Regions from separate parts of the Caldanaerobacter sp. genome, predicted to be linked through region 2. Evidence: riboswitches for the same ligand, from Rfam matches in the RefSeq annotation. Region 2 holds a riboswitch; the other holds the start of a gene.
What was found. A riboswitch is a leader RNA that binds a small molecule or an ion and turns the genes downstream of it on or off. The one in region 2 is predicted to bind thiamine pyrophosphate.
Positions count from the first base shown of each region.

Region 1: it holds a riboswitch for thiamine pyrophosphate, as region 2 does, so the genes downstream of both, thiD (bifunctional hydroxymethylpyrimidine kinase/phosphomethylpyrimidine kinase) here and thiT (energy-coupled thiamine transporter ThiT) in region 2, are expected to answer to the same signal.

Region 1 covers NZ_JBNATX010000054.1:844-7,446, reverse strand. Annotated here, with positions in the region: gene ACPLVE_RS10525 (methyl-accepting chemotaxis protein) at 1-708, opposite strand, end outside; gene thiM (hydroxyethylthiazole kinase) at 813-1,616, opposite strand; gene thiE (thiamine phosphate synthase) at 1,618-2,253, opposite strand; gene ACPLVE_RS10510 (3-oxoacyl-ACP reductase) at 2,280-3,041, opposite strand; gene thiD (bifunctional hydroxymethylpyrimidine kinase/phosphomethylpyrimidine kinase) at 3,061-3,852, opposite strand; TPP riboswitch at 3,912-4,014, opposite strand; gene ACPLVE_RS10500 (ABC transporter permease) at 4,137-4,898, opposite strand; gene ACPLVE_RS10495 (ABC transporter permease) at 4,903-5,697, opposite strand; gene ACPLVE_RS10490 (ABC transporter ATP-binding protein) at 5,694-6,603, opposite strand, start outside.
Region 2 covers NZ_JBNATX010000050.1:330-6,932, reverse strand. Annotated here, with positions in the region: gene ACPLVE_RS10320 (ABC transporter ATP-binding protein) at 1-814, shown strand, start outside; gene ACPLVE_RS10315 (ABC transporter ATP-binding protein) at 841-2,694, shown strand; TPP riboswitch at 2,759-2,861, shown strand; gene thiT (energy-coupled thiamine transporter ThiT) at 2,925-3,563, shown strand; gene ACPLVE_RS10305 (phosphatase PAP2 family protein) at 3,705-4,241, shown strand; M-box (ykoK) riboswitch at 4,306-4,471, shown strand; partial or broken gene mgtA (magnesium-translocating P-type ATPase) at 4,831-6,603, shown strand, end outside.

The DNA of each region.
Region 1 (6,603 bases), on a different contig from region 2:
GCTGTTATTAGCCTCCATTATCTTTTTCCCAAAATCGTATTTATATATAGAAGTAAAAAGCATATCCTTTCTAGGATGAACTATAAATGTACCGTCTTTTGTGAGTATGTAAATGTAACCGGTTTTTCCTATGTTAATTAAGGCAATATTTTTTGAAAGCTGCTCTAAAGTTATGTCTATCCCCACTACTCCTTTTAAGTTGCCACTTGAATCAAACACTGCCTTTGCAACTGTTATTTCGGGAAGTTTGGTGACAAAGTCCTGATAAGGTTTGGTCCATACAGGTTCTCCCTTGGCATTTACCGCATCCTTATACCAAGGCCTTTCCGTAGGGTCATAATCTCCTAAATTCTGTGGTGGATATAAAATCATCTTCTTTGAAGGAGTAGCAAAATATACATTCATCGCATCAGGCATAGCCTTTTTAGCATCTTCCAGCTTTTTAAGCACTACCTCATCAGTAACAGTCTTTTCATCGTAATCAGATATGACACTAGATTGCGATAAAATGTAAAGCATAGACTCTGTATCTTTTTTAAAAGAACTCACATATTTGTTCAGAACAGAGAGCGCAGCCTGGTTGGAATCGTTTATTTTAACTTTAAGAACAGATTCTGCAATTCTTGTTGCAAAAAAACCACTTATAGCAAGAGGAATTAATATCATCAAAACAATAAACAATAAAAGTTTTGTCTTTATGCTCCTCATCTTTAGTACCTCCTTTTTTAGCTTTTGTCTTTTGTAATAATTTAGCTGCCTCTCACCTGCCACCCCCTCTTTAACAATCTTCGACATAATCTGACAAAATTATATCATCCTTTTACAATCAAGTCAATTTTCCTCCCTGATTCCATAATTTCAGAAGTCAAATTGTATATCTCATCAAAAAAGGCTACTTTAAAACTTCCCGGGCCTTTTACTTTCGGATTTTGGGCAGCTTTTTCCCCTGCAACTCCAAATGCGATAAAGGCCTCTAAAGTTCCCTCAAAATGATCTTCAGCCACTGCACAAAAGCTCGCCACCACTGATGTGAGCATGCACCCTGTACCTGTTATTGTCCCCATCATAGGATGCCCATTTTTTACATAGGCAATTTTCTTTCCATCAGTTATGACATCCACTTTTCCTGATACTGCAACTACACATCCACACTTTACTGCAAGGTCATAAGCAATATCGGATATATCTTCTTCTTCCTCTACCGCTTCAACTCCCCTTATTTTTCCTGTTCTCCCACTTAAAGTAGAAATTTCTGCGCTATTTCCCTTTATCACACTAACTCTGACTTCCTCAATAATCCTCTTAGCGCTTTTAGTCCTCAAACTTGTTGCTCCGGCTCCAACCGGGTCAAGAATCACAGGTACACCGTACTGATTTGCTGCTTTACCTGCTTTTATCATGGTATTAACTTCTTCCACGCTTAAGGTACCTATATTTAGAACAAGAGCATTGGCATTTTTCACCATTTCTTCTACTTCTTCATGGGCATATGCCATGACAGGCAATGCCCCTATAGCCAAAGTTACATTAGCACAGTCATTTACTGTAACCACATTTGTAATGTGATGTATAAGAGGTTTTTTGTCTCTTAAAAGCTTCAAAAGCTCACTCCCCACATTATTTCCTCCTCTCTTCAAAAGCTCTTCTTATTTCCCTTAACATATCTTTCGTATTAGCCTCAATATCTCCATCAAAAATACCTGCTATTGCAGATATCCCATCTACTCCTGAATGCAAAATCACTTCATAAGCATTAGTCTTATTTATCCCTCCTATGGCTACCACAGGTATACTTACAGCTTCTTTTATTTTTCTAACTCCTTCTATACCTATCACCTCTGCTTCAGGTTTTACAGGCTGTGCAAATACGGATCCTGCTCCTATGTAGTCAGCTCCTTCTTTTTCTGCTTTTAAAGCTTCTTCAACGGAATACGCAGACCCTCCCACTATTTTGTCAGGTCCCAATATTCTCCTCACAACGCCAACAGGCAAATCATCAGGCCCTACATGTACACCTTCGGCATCTACAGCCAGGGCTATATCAACTCTGTCATTTATAATTAGAGGAACATTATATTTTCTTGTAACTTCCTTTACTTTAAGGGCAATTTCATAGAATTCTCTGCTGGATATATCTTTTTCCCTCAGCTGAACGACAGTAACACCGTTTTTAATAGCTATCTCCACCGCTTCAGCTATGTCCATCCCCTTTATAAAGGACCTGTCAGTGATAGCATACAAAGTAAAGTCTATCCTCTTCACAACCTTTACCCCCTTATTCAATCCATCACAAGGCCGCCATCTACAACCAAATTTTGCCCTGTCACCGCTCTCGCCCAAGGTGAAGCAAAAAACAGCACTACATCAGCCAAATCTTCAGGAGCAGTAACTTTCTTCAAAGGAGTGGTCTGTTCAATTAAATCAAAAACCTCTTTGCTGGTAGCCGAACTCGCATCTGTAACTTTTAAAAGCCCTCCGCTTACCATGTTGACAGTGATGCCATACTCTCCCAATTCTTTTGCCATATTGCGTGTAAAACCAATAAGAGCTGCTTTAGCAGTGGTATAATCGTGGTAAGGAACCACTGGATTCTGAAACAAATTAGTCCCTATATTTATAATTCGGCCAAAGCGCATCTTTTTCATATCTTTAAGTCCTGCTTTTATAGTATTTAGGGCCCCTTTTACAGCTCCTTCTAATTGTTTTAAATAATCTTCCCACTCAATTGTTTCAGGAGTTTTTCTGTTCATCGGGTCAAAAACATAGTCAATCAGCGCATTGTTCACAATAGTAGTGACTGGTTTCCCAAAATACTTCTTTGCTTCTTCAAACATTGAAGCTACTTGATTAAAATCTCTTACATCAGCTCTAATAGCAACAGAATTTCTTCCCAGCTCTTCTGACAATTTTTGCGCCTTTTCTTCGCTTTTATAATAATTTACTACCACGCTGGCTCCTTCTCTAGCAAAAGCTTTAGCAATGGCAGCACCTAAGCCGCGGCTAGACCCTGTAACAAGAACTACCTGCTCTCTTATTTCCATAACAAACATCCTCCTTATTCTATTCTTTAAATTCAACATTCCAGAAATGATTTGTGGGCCCCACCCCATGTCCTATAGAAAGAGAATTCTTTATGGCTCCTGTGATGTATTTTTTAGCCCTCTTCACTGCCTCTAACAAATCATATCCTAAAGCCAAGTTTGCTGCTATAGCTGATGAAAAAGTGCATCCTGTCCCATGTGTATTTTTGGTGTTAATTCTCTCTGCCTTAATTTCATAAAATTCTACTCCATCATAAAACACATCCACCGCTTCTCCTTCTAAATGTCCTCCTTTTACTATAACCGTTTTCGCACCTAAACTTAAAATCTTCTTTGCAGCTTCCTTCATATCCGAAATGTTCTTTATCTCCATTCCTGTTAATTCCTTGGCTTCCATCAAATTTGGCGTAACAACAAGGCTTAATGGCAGCAGTTCCTCCTTTAACGCTTTCATCGCCTCGGGTTTTAAAAGAGGGTCTCCACTCTCCGCAATCATGACTGGGTCTAAAACAACTTTCTCTACTCCGTATTCTTTTAAGCCCTTTGCGATAGTTTTTATAATCTCTTCATTGGATACCATGCCTATCTTAACTGCATCCGGATACAAATCCTCAAAAATAGCTTTCATTTGTAGATAAACCATTTCTGGGGTAACATCTAAAATCCCTAATACTCCTTGAGTATTTTGAGCCGTTATTGAAGTAATCACGCTCATTCCAAATACTCCGTGGGCAGAAAAAGTCTTCAAATCTGCCTGGATTCCTGCTCCTCCTCCTGAATCTGAACCAGCAATTGTAAGAGCCAGCTTCATATACTCACCTCCAAGATAATAAAAATATGCCCACCTGAAAAGGTGAGCACTTTTTACAGATTCCGTAAAACGTGCTTCCCTTCGCAGGCATTACCCTGGTCAGGTTCTAAGGGTCGGGAACGAATCCCCTCTCAGCCATTTCTGGCTCCCCTAGCACTTTGATATTCAATTTTTTAAGTTCCTTTGCCTTTATTATATCATAAGATTACAAAAATTCAATCCAATTTATTTTCAAAAGCATCAAATTTTATAGGCTTTATCTGTCACGCAATTTATAGTCTTAATCACAATTCTCCTGTCGACTGGTATTTTTTCAGCCCTTGGTAAAGGATAATTTTTAAAACCAAATAATATAATAAGGGAGATGAATAACACCATATACTCTCATATACATTGCTCTTAACAAGGGCAATCCTTGCAGGAATTGCACTAAATAAGAAAATGGGAATTGCATATATGAGAAGATTACGGAGGATTTTTGGGAAAACCGTGTCAGGTTTTTCTGCCATTGTTAAAAGCTGCAGGACTATCGCTGAAATTGCTTCAGACCTTAAACCAAAAAGAGTAAAACTGTATACTATGAAAAATAAAAGTCCCATTAAAATAGAAGCATTGAAAATTGAAATGATATAAGCTATTGTCAATTTAATTCCACATATTTTCATACACCATATATTTAGAAATATTAACAAGGGGGTTGAAAGAGCTGCAGGAAAATTTAGGTTTTTTAGTACAATGTATTTTATGAGAGGCTGTGGTTTTAGTAAATCAAAATCAAAATACCCTGTTAAAACTGATTGTCCAAACTTAGAAACAGCTTCTGCAAAGAAAATTGCATATAGGTTGTTTACTAAAAAGAAACAGGTTATATAAAAAAGAATTTCTTCTCTATTATAATCACCAAAAACGTCAATTTTTTGAGTAAGCAGGTAATAGCCTAAAAATGTCGCAGTGTATAAAGATAAGTCTGCCAAAAACCAGCTTACCAAATTTGCTCTATATTGAATTGCTTTTTTAATTGAAAATCTTATAGATTCTATTAGCATGTTTTCACGCCCCATGAGAGGTGTATTTTTTTAATCCATTTTTCATAAGTAAAAAAACAATGAAACCAAGTATTAACACCCAGACTAGTGAAATAAATAATCCTTTATTTACTATTTCAATGTCAAAATTAGCATCGCATATAAGCTTTGACGGGATGTATGTCATATAAGGGAAGGGAGTCATTAGCATAATTGATTCAATTTTGCTAGGCAAAAGGTCTAAAGGGAAAATGGCACCTGAAAGAAGACCTGTCAGTAAGTTTCTGATGGCAGCTATGCCCCATATTTCTGTCAGCCAAAAAGATAACAATCCTACTATAAAGGAAAATAAAGCATTGAGTAAAAAACCCAAAATTAACGCTAAAGGTAGGTATAACAGCCGGTTTGCTGGGATTTCAATTTTTGCCCAGATTAAGAGCACAACAATTACTGGCATATATAAAATTGCAAACTTTGCAAGGCTTGAAGATATGTGACTGTATGAAATACTGGTCAAATAATTCACAGGAAGTAAAAGCTTTTGGCCAAATCTGTAGGTTTTTATATCCTTTTCAAGGTCATGTTCAGCATGAATTTCTGTGAATAGAAGTATTGCATTAGAAATGATAATATAAATCATCATTTCTTTCAGAGTGTAATTTATGGGATTTCTTTCAATTAAAGACCGCCAGAGAAAAAAGTTTATTAGGATTGGTACAATTAGGGAACTTAAAAGCTCCCCTACAAGGTAAATTCTATACATTAAGAGTCTTTTTATTGAGTAGTCAAAATATCCCATGAAAACATACAATGTCCTCATTTTTCTGCACCCTTATACAATGACTCTATGATAATATCGAGAGTATCATCGTGAAAATTTATATTTGAAATTTCAGCCTCATTTGACAAAACTCTCATCACATTTATCGTTTCTTCTGGACTAAATCTGATGAAATATTCTTGTTCTTCGCTTGCTTTTTCTACTTTATAATATTTGCTGATTCTTTCAACTGCACAATTGCTTGCGTTAAATCTAACCTTTCTAATGTTGGGAATCATACTTTTCAGTTTCTCAATTGTTCCATAATATAGCTTTTGACCTTTGTGGAGTATATAGATGTTGTCACATAAATCTTCAATGTCGGTTATGTAATGGCTTGTTAATATTATTGATGCATTGTATTTTCTCTTGTAATTTTTTAAGTAATTTCTAATTGCCCTTTGGGTGATAAAATCTAAGCCTAAAGTAGGCTCATCAAGAAAGATAACTACCGGCAGATGAATAAAAGATAATATCAATTCACCTTTCATCCTTTGTCCTAAAGACAGGGTTCTGACCTGTTTTTGCAGGTCTATTTCTGACAAGCCCAATTCTTCTGCCATTGATTTTGCACTTTTTATTGCTTCTCTTTTGTCAATAGAGTAAATGGAGGCAAAAAGTTTTACAGAATCAATAATAGTTAAGTCTGGATCTAACTGACCTCTCTGTCCCATTATTAATGATACTTTTCTTCTGTAATCTTTGCTTCGTAAAAAGGGGTCTTCTCCCAGTATTCTTATAATACCTTCATCTGCTTTAATAATTCCAGATACTAGTTTAATAGTAGTAGTTTTCCCCGCACCGTTTAAACCAATCAGTCCAAGTATTTCCCCTTGATTTACAGTAAAAGAAATGTCCTTTACTGCTTGTATGTACTTGTATCTTCGCTTAAAAAAGCTTTTAACT
Region 2 (6,603 bases):
TGCTGAAGTATTGGAGACAGAACCCTCTATAAAAGATCCAGAAAATCCAAAGCAGTTTGATGAAACACAAGCAGGAACAGTGGAATTTAGAAATGTGTCTTTCAAATACCCTGGAGCTGAAGACTATGCTCTAAAGGATATAAGCTTTAAAATTTTACCGGGGCAAACAGTTGGTATAATAGGAAGAACTGGTTCTGGTAAAAGTACTTTAGTTAATTTGATACTAAGATTTTACGATGTTACGGAAGGGCAAGTGCTAGTGGATGGGGTGGATGTAAGAGAAGTGAAACAAGAGGACCTTCGCCGCAGAATAGGGTACGTGCCTCAAAAAAGCTGGCTTTTCAGCGGCACCATTAGATTCAATTTGAAATATGGAAACGATTTGGCTGCTGAAGAAGACTTAATAGAAGCAGCGGAAATTGCACAGGCGATGGAGTTTATAAATGAAAAGCCCAAAAAGTTTGACACAGAAATTGCTCAGGGGGGAACAAACGTATCAGGAGGTCAAAAGCAAAGGCTTTCCATTGCTCGTGCCCTTGTTAAAAAACCTGAGATATACATTTTTGATGAGAGTTTTTCAGCCCTTGACTTTAAGACAGAAGCAGCTTTAAGGAAAGCTCTTAGGGAAAAGCTAAAAGGCAGCACTGTCATAATGGTATCTCAAAGAGTTTCTACCCTTTTTAATGCAGATCAGATAATTGTTTTGGAGGAAGGAAGAGTTGTTGGCATAGGTAAGCACAAAGATTTAATGAGGACTTGTCCAACCTATAGAGATATTGCTTTGTCGCAGCTTAAGGAGGAGGAATTAGCATGAGAAAAGACAAAAAAGCAGATTCCAAAATGCCGCCAATTCCACATATAGGAAGAGGCGGGGGGCCTCGCGCTTTAGCCCGCGGAGCAGAAAAAGCAAAAGATTTTAAGGGAACGATGAAAAAATTTATAAAGTATTTGTCTGAGTATAAAATCTCCATAATAACGGTAATTTTACTGGCAATATTAAGCACCTCCTTTTCCATTGCAGGACCTAAAATATTGAGCAAAGCTATCACTAAGATTTTTGAAGGTGTGATGAACAGAATAACAGGTCAGGGAAGCGGAATAGATTTTGAATATATTGGAAGGATAATTTTAATCCTCATTGGATTGTACGGGCTAAGCGCTTTATTTGGCTATTTACAGGGCTTAATAATGTCCGGCGTTGCAATGAAAGTTACCTACAAATTTAGAAGGGAAATTTCTGAGAAGATTAATCGACTTCCTTTGAAATATTTTGAAGGCACGAATCAAGGAGAAATACTTTCTCGTATCACAAATGACGTAGATACAATTACACAGACTCTCAATCAAAGCTTGACACAAATAATTACTTCTGTGACCACAGTTATTGGCGTTCTTGTCATGATGCTTACAATAAACTGGCTTATGACGTTGGTTGCTCTTTTGATTATACCTCTGTCTTCTTTAGTAATTGCTTTTATTGTAAAATATTCTCAAAAATATTTTAGAGAGCAGCAAGATTATTTAGGGCATGTAAATGGGCACGTGGAGGAAATGTATGGAGGACATCACATAGTAAAAGCGTTTAATGGAGAAAAAAAGAGTATAGCCAAATTTGATGAGCTTAATAGCACTTGGTATGATGCTGCTTGGAAGTCACAGTTTTTGACAGGTGTTATGATGCCCCTCATGAATGTGATAGGTAATTTGGGGTATGTCGCTGTTACAGTTTTGGGAAGTTGGTTGGTCATCAAAAATGCGATAGAAGTGGGAGATATACAGGCTTTTATACAGTACATTAGGTCTTTCACTCAGCCAATTGCGCAAATTGCAAATATTTCCAATATACTTCAGCAGACAGCAGCCTGTGCTGAGAGAGTTTTTGAGTTTTTGGAAGAAGAGGAGGAAGTGCCTGACAATCCTAAGCCAATAAAATTAGAGGATATAAAAGGAGACGTTGAATTTAGGAATGTCAAATTTGGCTATAGGCCAGATAAAATAGTCATAAATAACTTTTCTGCTAAGATTAAAGCAGGGCAAAAAGTTGCAATTGTTGGTCCTACCGGTGCAGGAAAAACTACAATTGTCAAGCTTTTGATGAGATTTTACGATGTAAATGAAGGTGCTATCTTAATTGACGGTCACGATATAAGAGAATTTTCAAGGGAAGATTTAAGGTCCCTCTTTGGAATGGTGCTTCAAGATACATGGCTTTACAATGGAACTATCATGGACAATATAAGATATGGCAGACTTGACGCAACCGATGAGGAAGTGATTAAAGCTGCTAAAGCAGCACACGTTCACAGCTTTGTAAAGAGCCTGCCTGGTGGATATAACATGATGATAAATGAAGAGAGTACTAACATTTCTCAGGGACAAAAGCAGCTTATTACAATAGCAAGAGCCATATTAAAAGACCCAAAAATTCTCATACTGGATGAGGCTACAAGCTCCGTAGATACTTTAACTGAAATACAGATACAAAAGGCAATGGATTATCTCATGAAAGGGCGCACAAGCTTTATAATTGCTCACAGGCTTTCTACAATAAGAGATGCGGATTTAATACTCGTTATGGACCATGGAGATATAGTAGAACAGGGAACCCATGAAGAACTTCTTAAAAAAGGAGGCTTTTATGCTAAACTTTACAACAGCCAGTTTGAGAGAGAAGAGGAGCCGCTTGTAAGTTAAAAGTATTGACATATAGCATGAAAAGTGGTAAAGTTAAAAATAAGCAAAACAAAATACGGGTGGTTATGTCCGCTGGGGGAGCCTTAACGGCTGAGACGGCAGAAATGCCGAACCCTTGGAACCTGATGAGGGTAATGCCTCCGTAGGGAATGCGGGCTCAAAAGGCACCGCATGAGGCGGTGCCTTTTTTCAGCGAACATAACCTCCTGAAAATGGAGGTGTTTTTGTTTATGTCCTACATTTTAAGCATATTTTCTGATTTTGCCAAGATAAAACCGGTAACGCTATCGGTTATATTGGCGATTTTACTGGCGGCTTTTCTCTTGTATCTTATGAGAAAAAGTGTCAAGTTTGACACAAAAATGCTTGTATATGGGGCCCTCTCAATTGCTATAGCTTTTGTCCTTTCCTATATAAGGTTTTACCACTGGCCCCAAGGGGGATCTATTACGCCTGCCAGTATGCTTCCACTGTTTGTTTTTGCCTATTACTACGGTCCCGGTCCAGGGATTGTCGTTGGAATGGCCTATGGACTTTTACAACTAATTCAAGATCCTTTTATAGTACAATGGGTACAGATTCTTTTGGATTATCCTTTGGCTTTTGGTGCTTTAGGGCTTGCGGGCTTTTTTAGAAAAAATTTAAGTTTGGGAATTTTGGTTGGTGGTTTTGGAAGATTTTTCTCACACTTTTTGTCTGGAATATTCTTTTTTGCAAGCTATGCTCCAAAAGGTATGAATCCCATAGTGTATTCACTTTTAGTCAATGGCAGTATTGTGGGGACGGAGGTTTTGATTTGTTTTGCAGTTTCTTTAATTCCTCAAGTGAGAAATGCTATAGAAGAGGTTAAGAAAAAAGCTTTGGCTTGAAAGGGGGATAGAACCCCTTTATTTTTTTAAAATTTAACGTAAAATTAACATGAGGGAATTTAGGGGTAAGCTTATAAAAGAGACATTTTATAAAAATTATGATAAGATATAAATGAAGACTTTTAAAGAGGTGCCACTGGGATGGAACTGAGGAAGATACTTGCGGAGAAAGATAAAAATATTTTCTTTTATATTAACGAGAAAATAAAATGTAATTTTCTGGACAAAATAATGCCCAGAATCACTCATGTGGGTGGTCCTGCTTTCACAATATTTGTCACAATTTTTCTGGCCTTTTTTGGGAAGAATAGTGTAAGAACTTCTGCAATAGAAGCTTTGTTTTCTCTTGTAAGCAGTCATCTTTTTGTGCAGTTTTTGAAGAAGAAATATTCGCGGCTTCGCCCCTACATGGTGTTTAGAGATACTAATACCTTTAGGCAACTTTTGAGAGATTATTCTTTTCCTTCTGGGCACGCTACTGCCAGTTTTTCTCTTGCAATGACTTTTTCAATGTTTTTTCCCAACCTTGCAATTATATTTATTCCGGTTGCAGTGCTTGTAGGGCTTTCTAGAATATACATGGGTCTTCATTATCCTTCCGATGTCTTGATGGGCTTTTTGATAGGGATGACTTTTTCGTATTTTACTCATTATCTGGGCATAAAGATTTTTGTATAAAAATTTTTTGAAAATAGGTTGACATTTTCAAAACATAGGAATATAATGTAGAGGGACAGAAAAGTAAATACCTCGTTAGGTGAGGCTCCTATACAGATACAGGCTGCTGCCCGGAAACATCGAGAGATGGTAACGGGTGAACAGGCATTACCGAATCAAGGTTTTGCCTAATGCAGCTGGAGTTTTCTCCAAAGCTGTATAGTGCCAAAGCTCAACGAAGGAAATTGGATGGAAAGCCTCTTTCTTTCGTTGAGAGAGGCTTTTCAAATTTTGAGAAAAAACGGAGGTGAGAAGAATGGACGGTGGAGGTAGTAGCATAAGTAAAAAGGGTATATGTAATATGGCATTAAAGAAGGATGGGGCCCTTTTTCCACTTCCATTCTTCTCACCGATGGTCATAATATAGTCCTTTTTCTGGTTTCCCTTCTCTTCTTTTAATGCCCTGTTACATATACCTCCAAAACACTCTTTTCCTTTTAATTCCATCGTCTTTTTGTGAAAGATTTTTTCCAGAAAAACAAATACTGTAATTGGAAGGTTGTAGTAGCAGCAACCTATACCCTATTATTGTGTTTTGGAGGTGAGGAAAATGATAAAGATTGCAAGGAAAAACGGAGCAAGTGATGCAATTTTTGCTCAGTTGGTAAATTTTGCAAAAAAAGATATTGATGAGGTGCTTGCAAGCTTAGGGACTGATAGAGATGGATTGACTGTAGAAGAAGCGGAAGAAAGACTTGAAATGTACGGTCCAAATGAAGTAGCTCATGAAAAACCAGCTCCTTGGTATATTCAACTTGTGAAAGCTTTTATAAATCCATTTATAGGAATCCTCGTATTTTTAGCAATTGTATCATATATAACTGACGTCTTGTTTGTCTCACCTCAAGACAGAGACTGGAGTACCATCATAATAATTTCTATAATGGTTCTGGTTAGCGGACTTTTACGCTTTATGCAGGAGTATCGCTCTAACATAGAAGCTGAAAAACTAAAAGCTATGGTTCACACAACAGCAGCAGTTAAAAGAAAAGAAACGGGTGTAAAAGAAATAAAAATGGAAGAGATAGTTCCAGGGGACATAATACACCTTGCAGCGGGAGATATGGTGCCGGCAGATTTGAGGGTCATTACTTCAAAAGACCTTTTCATAAACCAAGCTACTTTAACTGGCGAGTCTGAACCTGTAGAGAAATATCCGAATTTGAAGGAAGAGAAGAGAAAAGCTGAAAGCTTATCGATATCCGATTTGGAGAATATATGTTTCATGGGAACGAGCGTTGTCAGCGGTTCTGCCATTGGGGTTGTGATTTCGACAGGAGAGCGCACTTACTTTGGTTCAATGGCAAAGACGCTGGTCGGTCAAAGAGCTATGACGAGCTTTGAAAAGGGTATTGACAATGTAAGCAGACTCCTCATTAAATTCATGGCAGCTATGTTCCCAGTAGTTTTTATAGTCAACGGGTTGACAAAAGGAAACTGGCTTGACGCTTTGCTGTTTGCACTGGCGGTGGCAGTGGGATTGACACCTGAAATGCTTCCAATGATTGTGACTACAAACCTTGCCAAAGGTGCTGTAGCAATGGCAAAGCACAAGACTATAGTGAAAAGGCTTGATGCAATACAGAATTTTGGAGCAATGGATATACTCTGTACAGATAAAACCGGGACTTTGACTTTGAATAAAATAGTCTTGGAAAAGCACCTGGATATCCATGGGAACGAAGATGACAGAGTGCTAAGACATGCCTTTTTAAATAGTTACTACCAGACAGGTTTGAGAAACCTTCTTGATATAGCGATTTTAGAATATGGCGAAGAAAAGGGAATGAAGGGATCAGAGCTTGAGAAGATTTATAAAAAGGTCGATGAAATACCTTTTGATTTTGTAAGAAGAAGAATGTCTGTCGTGTTAGAGAGCGAAAATGGGGTTAGCGGCAAAAAAAGGCAGTTAGTTACTAAGGGTGCTGTAGAGGAGATGCTTTCCATTTGTGAGTGGGTTGAATATAAAGGGGAAGTAGTGCCATTAACAGAAGAAATAAAAAAAGAGGCTTTGGAAATGGTAAGAGAGCTTAATGAAGACGGAATGAGAGTGCTGGCAGTGGCACAGAAGAACGAAGTACCCCCTGAAGGTGTGTTCAGTGTAGCAGATGAAAGCAAAATGGTATTGATGGGGTTTTTGGCGTTTCTTGACCCGCCAAAAGAGACAGCACCTTATGCTATAAAGGCTTTGAAAGAACACGGAGTTGAAGTGAAGATTCTGACAGGTGACAATGAAATAGTGACAAAGAAAGTTTGTAAGGAAGTTGGAATACCTGTGCAGAATGTACTTTTGGGTGAAGAGATAGAGAATATGACAGATGAT